DNA from 2 places in the Hydrogenophaga crocea genome. Region 1 is predicted to be linked to the other one. Evidence: predicted binding sites of a transcription regulator. Region 1 holds the regulator's gene; the other holds the start of a gene.
What was found. The regulator FNR, encoded in region 1, switches genes on or off when oxygen is low (the NO sensors DNR and NnrR bind a similar motif). The targets are predictions, from matches to a motif close to TTGATNNNNATCAA.

Region 1 (3,634 bases):
GAAGGCGCTCAAGCACGGGCTGTGGGCCGCGGTGGGCCTGTGGACCGGCTTCACCTTCGTCGGTTACTTCACGCCCATTCGCGAGCTCTCGGGGCTGGTTGCCACGTTCGCGCTCGGGCCCTGGCAGACCTTCTGGGTGCTGTTCTACGGTTTCGCCACCTATGGCAATGCCGGCTTCCTGCGCGAGCAGGTGTGCAAGTACATGTGCCCTTACGCGCGCTTCCAGAGCGCGATGTTCGACAAGGACACGATGATCGTGACCTACGACGCCCGGCGTGGCGAGCCGCGAGGCGCGCGCAGCAAGAAGGCCGATCCCCAGGCCCTGGGCCTGGGCGCCTGCGTGGACTGCACGCTGTGCGTGCAGGTCTGCCCCACGGGCATCGACATCCGCAAGGGCCTGCAGTACGAGTGCATCGGCTGCGGCGCGTGCATCGACGTGTGCGACGACGTGATGGACAAGGTGGGCTACCCGCGCGGCCTGATCCGTTACACCACCCAGAACGGACTCGCCCAGGGCTGGAGCCGTGCGCAGATGCTGCGCCGCGCGCTGCGCCCGCGCGTGCTGGTGTACGGCGGCATCCTGGCCGCGATCACGCTCGCGGTGCTCGGCAGCCTGGCGCTGCGTGTGCCGCTCAAGGTCGACGTGATCCGCGACCGCGGCGCGCTGGCGCGCGAGGTGGGGCAGGGCCGCATCGAGAATGTCTACCGGCTGCAGATCATGAACGCCACCGAAGTTCCTCAGACTTACCGGGTCCGGGTCGAAGGCCTGCCGGGCATCGAACTCGCGTCCGACGCGCTGGTGCATGTCGACCCGGCCGAGGTGCGCTCGGTGGCCGCGCGGGTGCAGTTGCCGCCGGGCGCGGCCGGCAGCGGCTCGCACCCCATCGTCTTCGACGTGAGCGCGCCGCAGGAGGCCGGCCTGCAGGTGCGCGAGAAGACCACCTTCCTCGTGCCCCGCTGAATGTCCAGGAGAAAACCATGAACGCCGAATCGAACCCTGTCACCCACCCCGTGCCCTGGTGGCGCGTGGGCCCCATGTGGCTGGTCGTGGGCGGGCCGCTGGCCGTGGTGGTGGCGGCCATCGCCACCGCCGTCATCGCCGTCCACGGCGCCGACCCCGTGATCGACAAGGGCGAGTACGAGGCCACGCTGCAGCAGGCCCGTGCGCTGCAGGGCGCCGAGCGCGAAGCAGCGCTCATCAAGCTGCAACCCGCGCACCAGGCGCGCAACCACGCCGCCTCCCCGGTGGCACGGGAGCCCTGAGCATGAACGTGCGGCGCTCGATGGCGGTGGCCTGGCCGGCCTTCCTGCTGGCCGGGGTGCTCGAGATGCTGGTGTTCGCCCTGGTCGACCCGGGCCAGCTGCACTGGCACGGCCAGGCGCTGGAGTGGTCGCGCGCCGCGGTCTACACGGTGAGCTTTTTTGTTTTCTGGGCCGTCATCGCGGTCGCGGGAGCGCTCACCGCGGTGCTGGTCGCACCGGCCGAGGATCAGCCGCAGGTCTGAGGGTTCACGATGCGCCGCAGCGCCTCGGTGTCCTTGATGTGCACGTAGCGCTGCTTGACCTCGATCACGCCGTCGTCGACGAACTTCGAGAACGTGCGGCTGACGGTTTCGAGCTTCATGCCCAGGTAGCTGCCGATCTCCTCGCGCGTCATGCGCAGGTTGAACTCGGACGGCGAAAAACCGCGCGCCTGCAGGCGCTGCACCAGGTTGAGCAGGAAGGCCGCGAGGCGCTCCTCGGCGCGCATGCTGCCCAGCAGCAGCATCACGCTGTGGTCCCGCACGATCTCGCGGCTCATGATGCGGTGCACGTGGTGCTGCAGCGTGGTGAACTCGCGCGACAGCGCCTCGACCTCGTCGAAGGGCATCACACAGACCTCGGCGTCTTCGAGCGCCACGGCGTCGCACGAGTGGCGGTCGTTGACGATGCCGTCGAGGCCGATGATCTCGCCCGCCATCTGAAAGCCCGTGACCTGGTCGCGGCCGTCGGGGCTGGTGACGCGGGTCTTGAAGAAGCCCGAGCGCACGGCATAGAGCGAGGTGAAGCTGTCGCCCGCGGAGAACAGCGCATCGCCGCGCTTGATGCGCTTGCGCGTGGAGACGAGGTGGTCGAGCTTGTCCATCTCGTCGGGGTTGAGACCCATGGGCAGGCACAACTCGCGCAGATTGCAGCCCGAACAGGCCACTTTGATGCGATGGACGTCCATAAGCATGTGATGATTTCCCTCAACAAGCCCGAGCATACCCCTAGAGACACCGTTTCGGCGCGTGCGATTGACGCGGATCAAACCTTCCCCACAGGCCCTGGGGCACAGTGGGCCCGTCTACATCACCAAAGTCTTCCGTGAGCCACGCCATTTCCGACGACCTGCTCAAGCGCTACGACGTGCCGGGGCCTCGCTACACCTCGTACCCCACGGCCGACCGTTTCGTCGAAGCCTTCACCGAGCAGGACTACCGCCAGGCCCTGGAGCAGCGCCGCGCGGGCTCGCTCGCGCTGCCGCTGTCGGTCTACGTGCACGTGCCTTTCTGCGAATCGGTTTGTTACTACTGCGCCTGCAACAAGGTCATCACCAAACACCATTCGCGCGGCGCCGAGTACCTGCGCCACCTCTCGCGCGAGCTCGAGCTGCAGATCGAGCACCTGGGCTCGGGGCAGTCGGTGTCCCAGCTGCACCTGGGCGGCGGCACACCCACCTTTCTGTCCGACGCCGAGCTCGAAGACCTGATGGCCATGCTCAAGCGCCACTTCCGGCTGGTGCCGGGCGGTGAGTACTCGATCGAGGTCGATCCGCGCACCGTGAACGCCACGCGCCTGCAGACGCTGCAGCGCCTGGGTTTCAACCGCCTGAGCTTCGGCGTGCAGGACTTCGACCCCGCGGTGCAGAAGGCCGTGCACCGCATCCAGCCCGCCTCGCAGGTGTTCGAGCTCATGGCCGCGGCGCGCCGCATCGGCTTCGAATCCGTGAACGTGGACCTGATCTACGGCCTGCCCCTGCAGACGCCCGAGTCGTTCAGGCGCACGCTGGCGCAGCTCGCCGAACTGCGGCCCGACCGCGTGGCCCTGTATGGCTACGCGCACCTGCCTGCGCGCTTCAAGCCGCAGCGGCGCATCGTGTCGGCCGAACTGCCCGGTGCGGCCGACAAGCTCGCCATGCTCTCGGCCTCGCTCGACGCACTCGGCGAGGCGGGCTACGTTTACGTGGGCATGGACCACTTCGCGCTGCCCGACGACGCGCTGGCCGTGGCCAAGCGCCAGGGCCGGCTGCACCGCAACTTCCAGGGCTACAGCACCCAGCCCGACTGCGACCTGATCGCGCTCGGCGTGTCGGCCATCGGCCGCGTGGGCGCGACCTACAGCCAGAACGCCAAGACGCTCGACGAGTACGTGGACCTGCTCGACCAGGGGCGGCTGCCCATCGTGCGCGGCCTCGCGCTCTCGCGCGACGACCTCATGCGCCGCGCGGTCATCATGTCCATCATGTGCCAGGGCGTGCTGTTGTACGAATCCATCGACCAGGGCCACCTGGTGGACAGCCGCCGCTACTTCGCGCGCGAGCTCGAGCAGCTCGAGGACTTCGCCGAACAGGGCCTGGTGCGCATCGACGACGCCGGCGTGCACGTGACCGAGC
Region 2 (3,634 bases), 210 kb from region 1:
TGGCCTGCGAGATCCACCCGATCAACAACCTGCGCGTGCTCAAGTACCTCACGCGCGAGCTCAAGGTGGAAGACGAGCCCAAGAACGTCTGGTACCGCCACTGGGTGCGCGAAGGCCTGGAGGCCTTCGAGCGCCAGCTCGCCGCCGGCCCAACGGGCCGCTTCTGCCACGGCGACACGCCCACGCTGGCCGACTGCTGCCTCGTGCCGCAGATCTTCAACGGCCAGCGCTTCAACACCGACTTCAGCGGCCTCACGCGCACCATGGCGGTGTTCGAGCAGTGCATGCAGCACGAGGCCTTCCAGAAGGCGCAGCCCTCGGCCTGCCCCGACGCCGAGGCCTGATGGCCGAGGGCAGCGCCTTCGCGCCCGACTGGCCCGCGCCCGCGGGCGTGCGTGCGCTGTGCACCACGCGCGCGGGCGGTGCCTCGGTGGCGCCGTTCGACAGCTTCAACCTCGGCGACCACGTGCGCGACGAGCCGGCCGCCGTGGTCGCCAACCGCGCCGCACTGGCCCGGCTCACCGCGCCGGCGCGGCCGGTGTTCCTGCAGCAGGTGCATGGCACCCAGGTGCTGCACCTGGAACCTGAGACCCCCGATGGCGCGGTGGCCGACGCCGCGCTCGTGACCGTGCCCGGTGTGGCCGCCACCATCATGGTGGCCGACTGCCTGCCGGTGCTGTTCGCGCACGGCTCGGGCCGGGCGGTGGCGGCCGCGCACGCGGGCTGGCGCGGCCTGGTGGGCGGGGTGCTCGAAGCCACGGCAGGCGCGCTGCGCGAGGCCGCGGGTCCGGGCGAGGTGCTGGCCTGGCTCGGCCCGGCCATCGGGCCCACGGCCTTCGAGGTCGGTGACGAGGTGCGCGAGGCCTTCGTGGCGGCCGATCCCGCCGCGGCGGGGCATTTCAGGCCGCACGAGACGGCCGGCAAATGGTGGGCGAACCTGCCCGGTCTGGCGCGCCAGCGGCTCGCGGCCGCGGACGTGGTCGCGGTGCATGGCAACGACGGTGGCCCCGGCTGGTGCACCGTGGGCCAGCCCTCACGGTTCTTTTCGCACCGGCGCGACGCCGCCCGCCTCGGCAGCACCGGCCGTTTCGCGGCCTGCGTCTGGCTGGGCTGAGGCCGCCGCGCGGGCCGCGTCCTGCGCGGCCTCCTGCGCCCGGCGCTCGCGCCGCCGCTGGGGCGTGCGCATCACGTAAACGATGATGGCGACGGGCACAAGACCGTAGAGAAAAAAGGTCACAATGGCCCCGAGCACCGAACCGGTCGTGTTCATGGCTTCGGCCACCGACATCATCAACACGACATACATCCAACCAATCACGATCAGGTACACGGCTTGCTTTCTGTGTGATCTGCGTCAAGTCCCTGAAAGGCGGCGCAGGGATACTTCGACCCATCAAGAGACAAAGGCCGAACTGTAGGCCACCGGCAATCGCCGAGGAGACATGCATGGCATCGGGCAAACCAGAACAGACCCCCGACTGGGCGCAGGCCGCGCAGCAGTTCCAGCAGCACCTGGTGCAGCAATGGACACAGCTGGCGCAGGCCTTCCCGGGCGCCGCGGCCATGCCCGCCCAGGGCGCCGACCCGCTGGCCGCCTTCCGGGCATTCATGCCGGCCGGCCAGGCCGCCTCGCCCCTGGGCTTGCCCGCGCTCGGCGAGCTGTTCCAGCAGGCGGGCGGGCAGGGCGTGCGCATCGACCCGGCGCAGCTGCTCGAGATCCAGCAGACCTACCTCAAGGAAGCCGCGGCGCTGTGGAACCAGGGTCTCACGCCCACGCCAGCGGGTGACCGCCGCTTCGCCGGCGAGGCCTGGGCGCAGAACCCGCTGTCCTCGTTCACCGCGGCCGCCTACCTGCTCAATGCGCGCACCCTCATGGCCCTGGCCGATGCGGTGCAGGGCGACGCCAAGACCCGCGCGCGCGTGCGCTTCGGCGTGCAGCAATGGATCGACGCCAGCGCGCCGAGCAACTTCCTGGCCTTCAACGCCGAGGCCCAGAAAAAGGCCATCGAGACCCAGGGCGAGAGCATCGCCAAGGGCGTGGCCAACCTGCTGCACGACATCCGCCAGGGCCATGTGTCCATGACCGATGAGAGCGTGTTCGAGGTGGGCCGCAACGTGGCCACCACCGAAGGCGCCGTGGTGTTCGAGAACGAGCTGTTCCAGCTCATCGAATACAAACCGTTGACGCCCAAGGTGTATGAGCGGCCCTTTCTGCTCGTGCCGCCCTGCATCAACAAGTTCTACATCCTCGACCTGCAGCCCGAGAACTCCTTCATCCGCTACGCGGTGGAGCAGGGCCACCGCACCTTCGTGGTGAGCTGGCGCAACCCCGACGAATCGCTGGGCCACAAGACCTGGGACGACTACATCGAGGACGCGGTCATCAAGGCCATCGACACCGTGCGCGACATCAGCGGCGCGGCCGACATCAACGCGCTGGGCTTTTGCGTGGGCGGCACCATGCTGGGCACGGCGCTCGCCGTGCTCGCGGGCCGCGGCGAGGACAAGGTGCACAGCGCGACCTTCCTCACCACGCTGCTCGACTTCACCGACACCGGCATCCTCGACGTCTTCATCGACGAGAACTTCGTGAAGTACCGAGAGCTGCAGTTCGCCAACGGCGGTCTCATGCCCGGCCGCGATCTCGCCACCACCTTCAGCTTCCTGCGCCCCAACGACCTGGTGTGGAACTACGTGGTGGGCAACTACCTCAAGGGCGAAACGCCGCCGCCCTTCGACCTGCTGTACTGGAACTCCGACAGCACCAACCTGCCCGGGCCGTACTACGCCTGGTACCTGCGCCACATGTACCTGCAGAACGACCTCGTCAAACCCGGCGCGGTCACGGTGTGCGGACAGAAGATCGATTTCCGTCGGGTCAAGCTGCCGGTCTACATCTACGGCTCGCGCGAAGACCACATCGTGCCCATCGGCGGCGCCTACGGTGCCACGCAGATTTTCCCGGGCAAGAAGCGCTTCGTCATGGGCGCCTCGGGCCACATCGCGGGCGTGATCAACCCCGCGAGCAAGGGCAAGCGCAGCCACTGGACCAGCAGCGGCACCCACTTCCCCAAGGACGTGAAAGACTGGATCGCCAACGCCACCGAGCACCCGGGCAGTTGGTGGACCGACTGGTCCGCGTGGCTCAAGCCCCAGGCCGGCAAGCAGATCGCCGCGCCCAGGGCCTATGGCCGCGGCAAGGCCTACTCCGCCATCGAACCCGCCCCGGGCCGCTACGTGAAGGCCCGGGCCTGAGTTTTCTCAACATCGCAGACCAACGGAGAACCCCATGGAAGACATCGTCATCGTCGCCGCCGCCCGCACCGCCGTCGGCAAGTTCGGCGGCACCCTGGCCAAGACCCCGGCCACCGAGCTCGGCGCCACGGTGATCAAGGCGCTGCTTGAGCGCACCGGCCTGCCCAACGACGCCATCGGCGAAGTGATCATGGGCCAGGTGCTCGCGGCCGGCGTGGGCCAGAACCCCGCGCGCCAGGCCATGATGAAAGCCGGCGTGGCCAAGGAAACGCCGGCGCTCACCATCAACGCGGTCTGCGGCTCGGGCCTCAAGGCCGTGATGCTCGCGGCCCAGGCCATCCACGCCGGCGACAGCGAGATCGTGATCGCGGGCGGCCAG

Region 2: a site for FNR is predicted at 1,345-1,358, ahead of G9Q37_RS06680 (PHA/PHB synthase family protein). Genes of this name have one in related genera too.

What each region holds. Positions count from the first base shown of each region.
Region 1 covers NZ_CP049989.1:1,151,595-1,155,228, forward strand. Annotated here, with positions in the region: gene ccoG (cytochrome c oxidase accessory protein CcoG) at 1-961, shown strand, start outside; gene G9Q37_RS05635 (nitrogen fixation protein FixH) at 979-1,263, shown strand; gene G9Q37_RS05640 (hypothetical protein) at 1,266-1,505, shown strand; gene fnr (fumarate/nitrate reduction transcriptional regulator Fnr) at 1,490-2,209, opposite strand; gene hemN (oxygen-independent coproporphyrinogen III oxidase) at 2,347-3,634, shown strand, end outside.
Region 2 covers NZ_CP049989.1:1,364,715-1,368,348, forward strand. Annotated here, with positions in the region: gene maiA (maleylacetoacetate isomerase) at 1-344, shown strand, start outside; gene pgeF (peptidoglycan editing factor PgeF) at 344-1,114, shown strand; gene G9Q37_RS06675 (hypothetical protein) at 1,034-1,330, opposite strand; gene G9Q37_RS06680 (PHA/PHB synthase family protein) at 1,447-3,255, shown strand; gene G9Q37_RS06685 (acetyl-CoA C-acetyltransferase) at 3,290-3,634, shown strand, end outside.